2 regions of the Ectothiorhodospira sp. PHS-1 genome follow, and region 2 is predicted to be linked to the other one. Evidence: predicted binding sites of a transcription regulator. Region 2 holds the regulator's gene; the other holds the start of a gene.
The links. Region 2 encodes sigma-54, which starts transcription at its own class of promoters, with help from an activator protein. Its sites were predicted from a motif close to TGGCANGNTNCNTGCTT; they were not measured.
Positions count from the first base shown of each region.

Region 1: ECTPHS_RS07405 (DUF4168 domain-containing protein) is a predicted target of sigma-54. The motif match lies at 2,203-2,219, and genes of this name have one in related genera.

Region 1 is NZ_AGBG01000013.1:49,286-53,808, reverse strand. Features, by position in the region: gene ECTPHS_RS07415 (sensor histidine kinase) at 1-598, shown strand, start outside; gene ECTPHS_RS07410 (sigma-54 dependent transcriptional regulator) at 588-2,018, shown strand; gene ECTPHS_RS07405 (DUF4168 domain-containing protein) at 2,260-2,664, shown strand; gene ECTPHS_RS07400 (GGDEF domain-containing phosphodiesterase) at 2,755-4,523, opposite strand, start outside.
Region 2 is NZ_AGBG01000003.1:18,397-22,919, forward strand. Features, by position in the region: gene hprK (HPr(Ser) kinase/phosphatase) at 1-437, opposite strand, end outside; gene ECTPHS_RS01645 (PTS sugar transporter subunit IIA) at 434-907, opposite strand; gene hpf (ribosome hibernation-promoting factor, HPF/YfiA family) at 915-1,238, opposite strand; gene ECTPHS_RS01655 (RNA polymerase factor sigma-54) at 1,293-2,810, opposite strand; gene lptB (LPS export ABC transporter ATP-binding protein) at 2,977-3,702, opposite strand; gene lptA (lipopolysaccharide transport periplasmic protein LptA) at 3,699-4,193, opposite strand; gene lptC (LPS export ABC transporter periplasmic protein LptC) at 4,390-4,523, opposite strand, start outside.

The DNA of each region.
Region 1 (4,523 bases), on a different contig from region 2:
TGGCCAGGCCCAGCGCGCCCTGCGCCATGCCTCGGCGGACAGCGGCACGGGCAAGGCGTTGATGAAGATTCGTTGCGAGGTGCAGCGGATGGATCGGATCGTGCGACAGTTGCTGGATTTCGGGCGCCGCAATCCCAGTTGCACCCGTCCGGAGCTGGTGGGGCGTCTGGTCAAGGCGGCTCTGACCCAGGTGGCCGAGGAAGCTCGGGACGCGGATGTGAGTCTTCGGGTGGTCACCCAGGATGTCGGTCCTACCCTGTCCATGGACCGCCCCCGGCTGGAACAGGCCCTGACCAATCTGCTGAGAAACGCCCTCCATGCCGCGAGGGGGCAGGTGCGGGTGTCCTGGGACATCGTTGATGGCCGGCTGGAACTGCGGGTGGACGATGACGGACCGGGTATCGATCCGGCCCACCGCAGTCGATTGTTCGAACCCTTTTTCACCACCAAGTCAGTGGGTCGTGGTACCGGTCTTGGGCTGTCCGTTGCCCATGGTGCGGTGACGGAACACCAGGGGGAGATCCAGGTGGAGGATAGCCCCCTGGGGGGCGCCAGGCTGGTGATCCGTCTGCCGCTGGAGCGTATCGATGAGCCATGATGTCTCCAAGTCCCCGCCGGGTCTGGTGCTGGTGGTGGAGGATGATCCGGCCCATCGGGAACTGGTGCTGGATGAGCTGGCGGACGCCGGGCTGGCGGCGCGAGGAGTGGAGGATGTGGTCTCGGCGCAGGGGATCCTTTCAACCCGTCCCGTGGATCTGGTGCTCAGTGACCTGCGCCTGCCCGGCGAGGATGGACTCGCCCTGCTTGCCCACTGCCGGCGCCTGCCCCTGCCCCCGGCCTTCATCATGCTGACCGCCTTCGGCACGATCCCCCAGGCCGTGGAAGCCCTCAAGCTGGGTGCCGATGACTTTCTCACCAAGCCGGTGGACCTGGATCATCTGGTCATTCGGGTGCGCCGGGCCTTGCGCAACCGCCACCTGCAGGCGGAAGTGCAGCGCTATCAGGCCCTGCTGCGGGCCGATGATTTTCACGGCCTGATCGGCAGCAGTCCGCCCATGCAGGCCCTCTATGAGCAGGTGCGCCGGATTGCCCGGGCCTCCGGGCCGGTGCTGGTGACGGGGGAATCCGGGACCGGCAAGGAGCTGGTGGCCCGGGCCATCCACGCGGAAAGCGACCGCTCCGGGGGCGCCTTTGTGGCCATCAACTGCGCCGGCATTCCCGGCGAACTGATGGAGAGCGAGCTGTTTGGGCACGCGGCAGGTGCCTTCAGTGGTGCCAGGGAAGCCCGACGGGGGTTGTTTGCCGAAGCCCACGGCGGCACCCTGTTGCTGGACGAGATCGGTGAGATGCCCATGGCCATGCAGGCAAAGCTGCTGCGCGTGCTGCAGGATGGCCGGGTCCGCCCCGTGGGTGGCAATCATGAAATCGACGCCAATGTGCGGGTGGTGGCCGCTACTCACCGGGATCTGGAGCCCATGATCCGGGCGCGGCAATTTCGTGAGGACCTGTTCTACCGCCTGGAAACCTTTCGCCTGCAGGTCCCTCCCCTGCGGGAGCGGGGCGAGGATATCGACCGTCTGGCGGCGCGTCTGCTGGCCCGCTTCAGCACCGCCATGGACCGTGATATCCGTGGTATCTCGCCCGAGGCCATGCGTCGTCTGCGGCTTCATGGTTTTCCCGGCAATGTGCGGGAGCTGACCAACCTGATGGAAAGGGCGGTGACCTTTTGCCGCGGCGACACCATCGAGGTGCGCGATCTGCCGGAGCGTCTGGATCCGGCCCGGGAGGATGCCGGCAAGACCGGCGTGTTGTCGGCGGTGTGGTCCGATGACGAACCCATGCCGACCCTGGCGGAGGTGGAATCCCGGTATATCCATTGGGTGCTGCGGCGACTGGACGGCAACAAGCGCCAGGCGGCCCGGGTGCTCGGCATCGGTCGCCGGACCCTGTATCGACGTCTGGGCGAAACGGAAGAGGCACCCATGGGCAAGGAGATATCCGACGACCAGGATCACTGATGCCAACGTCTCATGGTCACCGGCCGGCGAACAGTCGAATAGCGTTGTGTCCCTGGCGCACGTGGCAGACTGGCCCATGTGTCATCATGACTCACCTGGACAAGCCATGGGCCTCACCGGCTATCCGATTTTTAATCAAATTAAATCAAATGGTTATGATCTTCATGGTGCATGTCTCCATGGTTGGCACGATGTCTGCAAAAGTCACCGTGACATTCAACGAACCAAAAGGAGACGCCCCATGAAGCGCACTTTCCTTCACAGCCTGCCCATCGCCCTGACCACCGCCCTGCTTATCGGCGCCGGTTCCCATGCCATGGCCCAGCAGCAGGAAGGCAATTTCGGCGCCCAGCCGCCGGCGGGAATGGAACAGCAGGGTGCCACGGTGGATCCGCATACCCTGGACCGTTTCGTGGATGCCTTTGTGTCAGTGCAGCATATCCGGGATGATTTTGCCCGCAAGCTCGAAGACGTGAGTGACGAGGCCGAGGCCCAGGCCCTGCAGCAGGAAGCCCAGGAAGAAATGATCACCGCCGTGCAGGATGAAGGCATGAGCGTGGAAGAGTACAACCAGGTGGCCATGACCCTGCAGAGCGATCCGGCCATGTTGCAGCAGGTCCAGGAGATGGCGGCTGAACGGATGTAGCCCGTTTTATCGGGAGGGTGTGAATCCTCCTCCACTACGCGACTCTGCCGGAGGAGGCATTTGCCTCCTCCGGCCTGGTGGAAGTTCTTATCAGGACTTACGCTTCAGTGCTTTCCACAGGCCCGATTGTTCCCAGTCCTCGATCCACGGGATGATCCGGTCGGCTTCCATGGGGCGTGCAATACCAAAACCCTGGACCGTCGGGCACCCCATCTTCATCAGTACGCGGGCATGGCGTTCCGTTTCCACGCCTTCGGCAACCGCTTCCAACTGAAAGGAAATGGCCAGACTGACGACGCTTTCCACGATGCTGAAATCCTCGGGATCTTCGAGCATGTCACCCACGAAGCCCTTGTCGATCTTGAGCGTGTCCAGTGCCAGGCGTCGCAGATGGACCAGGGAGGAATAGCCGGTACCGAAATCGTCCAGCGCGAACCTGACCCCCAGCGTACGGCAGTCCTGCATTGCCAGTGCCGCCATTTGCCAGTCTTCGACGGCGGCGCTTTCCAGAATCTCGATCTCCAGATCGCCCGGGGCCAGTTGGGGATGGTTGAGCAGCATGTCGGCCAGTTTGCTGGCAAATCCGTGCTGAAGCAGGTGTGGCGCGGCGACATTGACGCTAACGGCAATGTTCCTGCCGTTCATTTTCCAGCTACTCATCTGGCGTAATGCCTCGGTCAACACCCAGTCACCCACCTGAAACTCCAGATCCGTGCCGATGATCCGGGGTAGAAATTCGGCCGGGGACAAGATTCCCCGTTCGGGATGACGCCATCGGATCAGTGCCTCCACGCCCCTGACGCAACCACTTCTGAGGTCCACTTTGGGCTGGTAGAAGAGCACAAATTCACCTTGTTTCACGCCCTGATGGATGCGCTGCCTTTGCTCGCGCAGTTCGTCCATCATCCGGGCGTGGGACGTATCGAAGATGTGGAAGGCGCCTCGGCCTTTCTGCTTGGCCAGGAACATGGCGTGATGGGAGTGACGCAGCAGGGTATCCGCATCAACGTCCGGAAGTGAGAGTGCGATACCCATACTGGCGGTGAGGCTGATATCACCATGCTCACTGTCCATGGGCTGGACAAAGCCGGAGTGGAGTTTGCGGATGATGGCATGAATTTGCTCGGGATCCGTAAGCGAGTGGATGATGATCACGAACTCGTCTCCGCCCAGGCGAGAAACCGTATCAGCCTCACGCAATGCGTCCTGCAGACGCCTTGCAATACGGCCCAGGATTTGATCGCCGGCCTGATGACCCAGTCGTTCATTGATGGCGACAAAATCATCGATGTCCAGAGTGATCAGGGCCAGATGGAGGCCTTGGCGTTGATGATAAGCCAGGGCCTGGTGGAGGCGATCCATCAGCAGATGGCGGTTGGGTAGTCCTGTCAGCGGGTCATAATGGGCCAGAAAGGCGATGCGTTCATCGGCCTGCTTTTTGTCGGTTAGATCGCTGAATACCGCCACATAGTCATGTTCGCCATCCTCCCCCGGCACCCGACTGATGGCGGTCCATTGAGGGTACTCTTCACCGTTCTTGCGACGATTCCTGATTTCTCCCTGCCAGGTGCCCGTTTGGATGATGTCCCACCACATGGCGCGGTAGAAATCTGCGTCATGCCGGCCGGATTTGAGCATGCGGGGATTGTTGCCGACGGCTTCCTGGGCCGTGTAGCCGGTAATCTGCGTGAATGCCCGGTTCACCGACAGAATCCTGGCCTGGGCATCGGTAATGATGATGCCTTCCTGGGCATTGTCCATGGCCCTGGCGATGCGGGCCAGATCCCGGGTACGGGTCTCCAGTGCTGTCTGGATCTGTTTGATCAGGGTGATATCCGTATGGGCCCCCAGCATGCGCA
Region 2 (4,523 bases):
ACACCGTGCAGGGTGATGGTCTCCGCCAGCTTGTCGCTGAAGAAATAGCGCAGGATATTGATGATTTCGTGGCTGTGCAGGGCAGTGGAGAGCAGGGGGACGGCCTGTTTGTCCGCCAGGGCGCACAGTTCCGGCTGAACCGCCAGACCGTCGGTGACGATCAGGAGGGCCGCCGTGCCGTTCACCAGCTGTTCCAGGATGTCCCGCTGGGAGTTCTTGCGCAGGTTCCACAGGTAGCGCATCTCGTCCGGACCCAGCACCTGGATCTGGTTGGGATGGATGATGTTCAGGTGTCCGACCAGTGAGGTACTGCCGTGAGGCGTGGCCTGGTGAGCGATCCGGCGTTCCCTGCCCTGATGACCGGCCACCCAGCGCAGGGCCAGGCGTTCTCCCATGGCCTCGACGACGTGATGGACGGTAAGGGGGGGCGTGGTCACGGTGAGTCTGGGCTTTCGGTATCCCAGTGGTGTACCAGCTCCAGCAGGTCTTCCGGTCCTTTGGCGCTACGCAGTCGGGCCAGGGTCTCCGGATCGGAGAACATGCGCGCGAGCAATGCGAGGATCTGCAGGTGTTCGTCGGTACATTCGGTCGGCACCACCAGGGCAAACAGGATGTCCACCGGTTCGCTGTCCGGGGCGTCGTAGTCCACGCCCTTGCCCAGCTTGAGCAGGGCGGCACAGGCCTCGTCGGCTCCGGCCAGCCGGCCGTGGGGGATGGCGACGCCATGCCCCAGGCCGGTGCTGCCCAGGCGTTCCCGGGCCAGCAGGCTGTCGAAGATCTCTCCCTGGGTCAGCCTGGGCAGGTGGCTCGAAAGCATGTCACCCAGCATCTCCAGAGCACGTTTCTTGCTGCTGACGTCCGGCAGACAGCAGACGCGCTCCGAAGCGAGAAGATCACCGATGTTCATGGATATCTCACCCGATGTGGTTACGGTGGGAGCCTTCGGCGCGGTGATGGTCCTTGAGCTTCTCCTTGTGCTTGACCACCTGACGGTCCAGTTTGTCGACCAGGGCGTCAATGGCTGCGTACATGTCGGCATGGCTGGCGTCGGCAAAGATGGTGTTGCCGCTGACCAGCATGTTGGCTTCCGCCTTCTGCTGCAGTTTCTCCACGGTCAGGACCACATGTACGTCGATGACGTTGTCGAAATGGCGCTCCAGGCGCTGGAACTTGTCATTGACATAGTCGCGCAGGGCGTCGGTCAGGTCCACGTGGTGACCGGTGAGGTTGATCTGCATGAGGTGACTCCTTGGTTTGAAATGTGAAAGTGAAGCTGAGGCCTGGTTGTGGATTCAGACGAGGCGCTTGCGTTCGTTGGATGGCGGGATCGCCATGGCCTCGCGATACTTGGCAACGGTGCGCCTCGCTACCTGGATGCCCCGGTCCACCAGGATCTGGGCAATCTTGCTGTCACTCAGGGGCTTGCCCTGGGGTTCTTCGGCAATCAGTTTGCGAATCATGGCACGGATGGCCGTGGCGGAGCACTCACCGCCGTCGGACGTCCCCACGTGGCTGGAGAAGAAATACTTGAATTCGTAAATCCCTCTCGGGGTGTGCATGTACTTCTGGGTGGTGACGCGGGAGATGGTGGATTCGTGCATCTCCAGTTGCTCGGCGATATCCCGCAGCACCAGGGGTTTCATGGCTTCGTCACCGTGTTCCAGAAAGGCGCGCTGATGTTCCACGATGGCGGTGCCCACACGCAGCAGGGTCTCGTTGCGGCTTTGCAGGCTTTTGATGAACCAGCGGGCCTCCTGCAGGCTATTGCGCAGGTAGATATTGTCCTGGCTGGAATCGGCCCGTCGCACAAAGCTGGCATAAAGTGGGTTGACCCGCAACCGGGGCGCGACTTCCGGATTCAGTTCCACCTGCCAGAATCCCTCGCGCTTGCGCACGAAGACATCGGGAATGATGTATTCCGGTGCGCTGGAACTGATCAGGGTGCCCGGGCGGGGATTCAGGCTCTGGATCAGCGAGATCACCACCTGCAATTCGCCGTCAGCCAGCCCCAGTCGGCGCTGGACCCCCTTGAAGTCGCGGGTGCCCAGGGCTTCCAGGTGATCACGCACCAGGGTTCTGGCCTCGGCCAGCCAGGGCGTCTCCGGCGCGAACTGCTCCAGTTGCAGCAACAGGCACTCGGCAAGATCCCGTGCACCCACGCCCACGGGATCCAGGTGCTGGACCATGCGCAACACGGCTTCCACCTCATCCAGCTCCAGTTCCATCTCCTGATCCTGGGCCAGGCCGGCGTGGATCTGCTCGATGGGTTCGGCCAGGTAGCCGTCATCGTTGATGGCATCGATGATGGTCATGGCGATGACCTGGTCCCGCTCGCTCAGGGGCGACAGGTTGATCTGCCAAAGCAGGTGGTCACGCAGGTCTTCGCCGGGTGCACTCTGATTCTCGAACAGGTCGCGACCGTCGTTGTCCATCTGGCCGCCGCCGGCGGTCGGCATGTCGTAGAGGTCTTCCCAGTTGCTGTCCACGGGCAGTTCCTCGGGAATGGTTTCCGCGGATTCGCTGGTGTTGTCCCGTTCGGCGGGCTCGTCGAATTCCCGGCTCTCCGCATCCTTGTCGGCGCTATCGGCGCCGGGGGCCATGCCTTCAGGTTGGGTGGCTTCATCCATGCCGGTATCCAGGTCGGCATCCGCGCCTTCCAGGGCTTCCAGCATCGGGTTGGTCTCCAGCGTTTCCTGGATCTGGGCCTGGAGCTCCAATGTGGACAGCTGCAGCAGCCGGATGGCCTGCTGCAGCTGCGGTGTCATGGTAAGGCTCTGGCCGAGACGGAGCTGGACAGAAGGTTTCAGCATAGGATGTGGCGTGCCACCGGAGTCGTCAGGCAGGAGTTGAAGGGTCCGGGCAGTACTGACGGTGCCTTGCCGTCATGTGCCGGGTCTGTCATCCGGATTATACGTCCTGGCACGAAAAATGTGACCCAGTGTGGGGAAACCATGCGTTGGCTCAAAAACTCTACCTTCATAGTCGGAAATGATCGCCCAGGTAGACCCGCCTGACCTGGGGGTCTGCCAGCACCACTTCCGGCGGCCCCTCGCTGATCAGGTGTCCGTCGCTCAGGATATAGGCGCGATTGCAGATGCCCAGGGTTTCACGGACGTTGTGATCGGTGATCAGTACCCCGATATTCCGGGAGACCAGATGGGTGATGATGCGCTGAATTTCGATCACGGAGATGGGGTCTACCCCGGCAAAGGGCTCATCAAGCAGGATGAAGGCCGGTTCGGTGGCCAGGGCGCGGGCGATTTCCACCCGCCGCCGCTCACCCCCCGAGAGGCTGATGCCCAGGCTCTCGCGGATATGCATGATCTGAAACTCTTCCAGCAGGGATTCCATGTGCTCATGGCGCTGGCCGCGGCTGAGGTCGCGGCGTGTTTCCAGCACGGCAAGCAGGTTGTCTTCCACCGACAACTTGCGAAAAACCGAGGCCTCCTGGGGCAGATAGCCGATGCCCAACTGGGCGCGGGCATGCATGGGCAGGGGGGTGATATCCCTGCCGTCCAGTTCGATGCGCCCGCCGTCGCAGGGGATGAGACCGACGATCATGTAAAAACAGGTGGTCTTGCCGGCGCCGTTGGGACCCAGCAGGCCCACGACCTCACCGCTGTTCACCTGCAGTGATACACCGTCCACCGGCTTGCGGGCGCGGTACTGCTTGACCAGGTCGTGGGTCTGCAGACGACTCATGGCGTCCCCTCGACAGGGGCGGGAGGCTGTTCCCTGGGCGTGAAGATGGCCTCGACACGGCCGGTGTCCCCGGTGCGGGCCTCCAGCGTGGCCGTGCGCAGGTCATAGGTGATGCGGCTGCCCCGGAACTCGTCCGTGCCCTGTCGCACGCGGGCATTGCCGCTCAGCTCCATGCGTTGCTCGTTGGGGAGGAACTCCATCCGCGCGGCTTCGGCCCGGACTTCCCGCCCCTGTGGATCCAGTGTGTTCAGGGTGGCCGGTTGACCCTCCGCGGTCATGCGTTCCAGCACCCGGCCCGGGGTATGGACGGTGACCGTATCGCCGCTGATTTCTGTGGCGCCCTGGGTGATGCGTACGCTGCCCCGGTAGGTGCTGATGCCCCGGTTGTCGTCCAGGGTGGCCGAGTCCGCCTCAATGCGGATGGGCAATGTCCGGTCCACCTGCGCCTGGAGCGGTCCGGACGGCAGCAGGATGGCCAGGGCCGGGATCATGAACCACGCGCCAGGCCGTCGCCAGGGTGAGCACTGAACCGCGCCCTCGCCGTTGCTCCCGCGAAGGCGGGAGCCCATGCTTTTCACTCCGTGACTGGATTCCCGCCTGCGCGGGAATGACGACCCGGGGGAGGCCGGCCGCATTCCGTTGGACCTGGATTCCCGCTGGCGCGGAAATGACTGACTGGGAACAGCCCTAATGGGGAACATAGACACCCCGTGCTTCTCGTTTGAGTTCCAGAATTTCACGTTCAAGATCCAGGAACAGCCCCAGACCCTCGGCCTCCTGATAGGTTGTCTGCAGACGTGCCGGGGCATCGGTGACGGCCT